DNA from 2 places in the Cellulomonas fengjieae genome. Region 1 is predicted to be linked to the other one. Evidence: predicted binding sites of a transcription regulator. Region 1 holds the regulator's gene; the other holds the start of a gene.
What was found. Region 1 encodes LexA, which represses DNA repair genes until DNA is damaged. Its sites were predicted from a motif close to TCGAACANNTGTTCGA; they were not measured.
Positions count from the first base shown of each region.

Region 2: the regulator LexA is predicted to act here: its motif matches at 1,389-1,404, upstream of KG102_RS17655 (HNH endonuclease signature motif containing protein).

Region 1 covers NZ_CP074404.1:1,505,726-1,508,120, reverse strand. Annotated here, with positions in the region: gene KG102_RS06960 (LysM peptidoglycan-binding domain-containing protein) at 221-727, opposite strand; gene lexA (transcriptional repressor LexA) at 1,035-1,787, shown strand; gene KG102_RS06950 (L-lactate dehydrogenase) at 1,872-2,395, opposite strand, start outside.
Region 2 covers NZ_CP074404.1:3,775,188-3,777,582, forward strand. Annotated here, with positions in the region: gene KG102_RS17655 (HNH endonuclease signature motif containing protein) at 1-1,352, opposite strand, end outside; gene KG102_RS17660 (helix-turn-helix transcriptional regulator) at 1,461-2,395, opposite strand, start outside.

The DNA.
Region 1 (2,395 bases):
GGGGATGCACGAAGGCGGCCATCACCTGATGGCCGCCTTCGCGGGGGACCCCCCGTCCCTCCTACGGCACCGGCTCGACCCGGTACCGCGCTGTGTCGCCGACCGCTGTGTCGCCGACCACTGTGTCGCCGCGTGCTGTGTCGCCGCGTGCTGTGTCGCCGACCGCCGTGTCCCGCGCGCGTGTGCCGCGCGCCGTGTCGCCGTGTCGCCGTGCTCAGCGTCAGCGTGCCGGGACGACGATGACCTGGCCGGCCATGAGCCCCGCGTCGGGCAGCTCGTTGAGGTCGACCAGTGCGACCACGACGTCCCGCACGTCCTGCGACGGCGTGGCCACCGACTCGGCGATCTGCCACAGCGTCTCGCCCGGCTGCACCACGTGGCGCTGGACCTCCTGCGCGGTGACCGGCCCGTCCGCGGACGCCTGGCTCCCGAGCAGCGTGACGAGCGCCACGACCGTGGCCGCGAGCAGCCACAGGACGACCCGGCCGCGCGTGGTGAGGCGCAGGTGCGCAGCGGACACGGCCGCGGAGGGCGCACCCACGGCGGAGTCCGCCACGCGCTCTGCCCCGTGAGGGGTCGTGGGTCGGGCGGTACCGCGGGACATGCGGTTGGACATGCGGTCGGGCATGCGGTTGGGCACACGGTTGGGTATGCGGTACGCCACGCGCTCAGCCACCCGCTGGGGTGCCACGGTCGACATCGCCGGTCCCATCACCATCGCGCTCATCACGTCTCTCGCTCCTGCTCGGCCCGGCTGACCGGGGTACCGCTGATCGTCGAACGCCTGTTCGTCGAACGTCTGTACGATGTCTACCAGCATCCACCGACACTGTCGAGAGACACGATCGAACAGATGTTTGATCTTCGGCTCCGACATCCCTAGGCTGGCGATGCAGCACAAGCGGACCACGAGCCACTGACACTGCCGCCGGGCAGCCACCGTCGGCGCAGGTCACGGTTCCGCGGACCCGGGCTGGACCAGGCGGAGAAGGCTGAGCGTGCTGCGAGGCGGCCGCCGGACGAGGAGGAGCGCAGTGACGGACTCAGGGGACACGTCCCAGCCCGAGAAGGACCTGGCGACCATCCACACGCTGCCCGACGGCGCACCCGGCCCCGACGGGCTCACGGCGCGGCAGCGGCTCGTGCTGGACACCATCCGGACGTCGGTCGAGTCCCGCGGCTACCCGCCGAGCATGCGCGAGATCGGGGAGGCCGTCGGCCTCACCAGCCCGTCGAGCGTCAAGCACCAGCTCATGGCGCTCGAGCGCAAGGGATACCTGCGCCGGGACCCGAACCGTCCTCGCGCCATCGAGGTCGTGCACGCGGACGACTCGCGCGGCGTGGGCACGTGGACGGCGCCGGACGGCCGCCGGGCGAGCTTCCCCGACCAGGGGGACGGCGAGCGCCTGCCCGCCCCCTCCTACGTCCCGGTCGTGGGGCGGATCGCGGCAGGTGGGCCCATCCTCGCCGAGCAGGCGGTGGAGGACGTCTTCCCGCTCCCCCGTCAGCTGGTCGGCGACGGCGACCTCTTCCTGCTCAAGGTGAGCGGCGACTCCATGGTCGACGCGGCGATCTGCGACGGCGACTGGGTCGTGGTGCGGCGCCAGCCGGTCGCGGAGAACGGCGAGATCGTCGCCGCGATGATCGACGGCGAGGCCACGGTCAAGACGTTCAAGCGGATCGACGGGCACGTCTGGCTCATGCCCCACAACGCCGCCTACTCCCCCATCCCGGGTGACGAGTCCACCATCCTGGGCCGGGTCGTCAGCGTGCTGCGCAGCCTGTGACACAGCCGTCGGGCCGCACCCAGCAGGGTGCGGCCCGACGGTCGCAGTGCGGACGCCTCCGCGGCGAGAACCCGAGCGCGGCGCTCAGAACCCGAAGCGTCGCGCCACCGAGCGGACCGCGTCCGCCGACGAGCGCAGGCCGGCGAGCTCGTCCTCCGAGAGCGGGACGCGGAGCCGCTCGGCCACGCCGTGCGCCCCGACGATCGCCGGGACGGACAGGCAGACGTCGCTGATCCCGTAGAAGTCGTCGAGCAGCGAGGACACGGGTAGCACTCGCCCCTCGTCCTTGAGGACGGCCTCGATGATCCGCGAGCCGGCCAGGGCCACCGCGTAGTTGGTCGCGCCCTTGCCCTCGATGATCCGGTACGCCGACTCGACGACCTCCCGCGTGATCCTGTCCCGTACGTCGGCCGTCAGGGCTCCGTCGCCACCGGCGCCGGTCCACTCGAGCAGCGGCACCGAGCCGATGCTCGCGGACCCCCACAGGGGCAGCTCGGTGTCCCCGTGCTCGCCCGCGATGTACGCGTGGACGTTCTGCACTGCCACGCCCGTGTGCTGCGCGATCAGGTAGCGCAGCCGCGAGGAGTCCAGGACCGTGCCGGAGCCGA
Region 2 (2,395 bases), 1.7 Mb from region 1:
GTGGTGTGTACGGGGATGGGGTGGCGGGCGTAGGTCAGGCCGTGCCGGTCGGTCCAGGTGGAGATGCCGGTGTTCTTGTCCCAGGTGACCTGCCACCAGCCCGTGGTCTTGGCCTGGTGGTGGTGCTTGCACAGCGCGTGCAGGTTCTCCAGGCAGGTCTGGGGGTCGGCGTCGTGCTCGCGTCGGGCCTGGGAGTGGTCGTAGGGGATGCGGTGGTCGAGCTCGCAACGGGTGGCGGGTTGGCGGCAGCCGGGGAAGGTGCAGGTGACGTCGCGGGCGATGACGGTGCGGGTCAGGTCCGCTCCGGGCCGGTAGGCGGTGGTGCCCACGGCGCAGACCTGTCCGGCGGGATCGGTGAGGATGCGGCGCCAGGTGGCGTCCTGGGCGAGCTCGCGGGCGACCTGGGCGGGGATCGGGCCGTACGAGCCGAGGGTCGCGGGGTGGTCGTCCAGTCCGAGCAGGGTCGTCGCGGCGACGCTGACCTGCAGTGCGGCGCGTTGCCCGTGTCGGCTGGGCAGCGGGGTGCCGTCCAGCGTGGCCTGGCGGTCCAGGATCGTGGTGAACACGTCGGCGAAGGCGTCGGCGCGGCGTTGGTCGATCGGGCGGGGGTCACTGTCCGGGGCGCCGTTCCCGGCCAGGGCGTCGATCACGGTGAACGCCGCGGTGGCCTCGGCGGCGGGCAGGTAGGCGATCAGGCGGGCCATCGCGTCGGGGGCCAGGTCCAGGAACACCCCGCGCCGCGCGCGCTCGGCGACCCGACGCGCCTCGGCCGCGGCGGGGTCGCTGCCGATGACGCTCGCCCGCAGGTGACGGGTCAGCTGGGCAGCGGTGAGCTCGACCGCCTGCTCGACGGCATCGGCGACCACCGCGCGCACGGCACCCGCCTCGACCTGAGCCGTCTCGGCCAGGATCACGTCGACCTTGCGCGCGTCGATGGCGCCGGCCGCCCACGCGTCGGCCACAGCGGGATGCTGCCCGGCGCCCCAGGCGCGCAGGAACAGGTCCTGCGCGGCCCTGCGGGTGCACACCAGCGCGCACGCGAGCTCGTCGGGAACCCGTGCCAGAGCATCGACCGTGCGAGCCTCGATCTCGCGAACCACCTCCGCCTGCGCCGCCTGAGCCATGTTCAGCACCCGCTGCCACGCCGCCACCGCGTTCACCAGCGCCACGTCCGACAGGTCCGCGACAGCCACCGACCCCAGCATCGTGGCCAGCACGCCCACATCCCCACCAGCGACGGACGGCTCGGGAAGATCAGCCAGGCCCGCCACGCGCACTCTCGCGGGCATCGTGGTCGGGACGTCGGCCGCGTCGAGGCGCCCGTCCAGCAGCGTCGCCGTCATCGCCACCATCTCCCTCACCTCGCGGGAACCACCCGATATCGGGCATAGAACAAATGTACGACCGGCCACTGACACCGCCGCTGGCCTGCGGCTCCGGCGCACCACGACGCCGGTCGGTCACGGATCGGCGGCCGCGTACCGCTCGACCAGCTCGGCCCCGAGCGCCGCGAGCTCGGACCGCACCGACGCCGGCTCCAGGACCTCCACCGCCGCACCGAAGCCGGCCAGCTTCTCCGCGACGGACCGTGCGGTGTGCGACGCGACCCGGATCCTGACCCGTCCGTCCTCGGCGGGCCCGAGCTCGGTCAGGTGCCGGCCGAACTGGCCCCGGAGAACGCCCACCAGGAAGGCGCTGGTCAGGGCGGTCGCGGCGACGCGTGAGCGCCGCTGCTCGGCCTCGTCGACCACCGACTCCCAGATCGCGGCGACGTCGAGCCCGTCGGGGCGCGGTGCGGGCGAGTCGAGGACGCTCAGCGACCGGATCCGGTCCAGCCGGAACGTCCGCCGACCGCCCGGGGTGCCCGCCACGAGGTACCAGACCTCGCCCTTGTCGACGAGCGCCCACGGGTCCACCACCGGGGCGGACGGCCCGGCCCGCCCCGCGTACGTCAGGGACACCTGGCGTCGCCGCACGACGGCCCCCTGCAGCTCGTCGATCCAGGGAGCCCGTGGCCGGGCCGACGAGCCCCACCCGGCCGGGTCCACCAGGACCGCCCGCCCGGCCGCCTCGGCCTCCGCGCGGAACGTGGCGGGCAGCGCCTGCACGAGCTTGCGCAGGGCCGACGTGGCGTCGGCGGACCGCCCGCTCGACGACCCGACCAGGAGGAACAGCGCCTGGGCCTCGGACGCGGTCAGGCCGGTCAGGTCGGTGCGGGCCCCGCCGACCAGCGACCACCCGCCGCCGCGCCCCGGCTGCGGGTAGACCGGGATCCCCGCCGTGGACAGCGCCTCGAGGTCGCGCCGCGCGGTCGCGACCGACACCTCGAGCGCCTGCGCGACCTCGGCGGCGGTCACCCGGCCCCGGGACTGCATCAGCAGGAGGGTCGCCACCA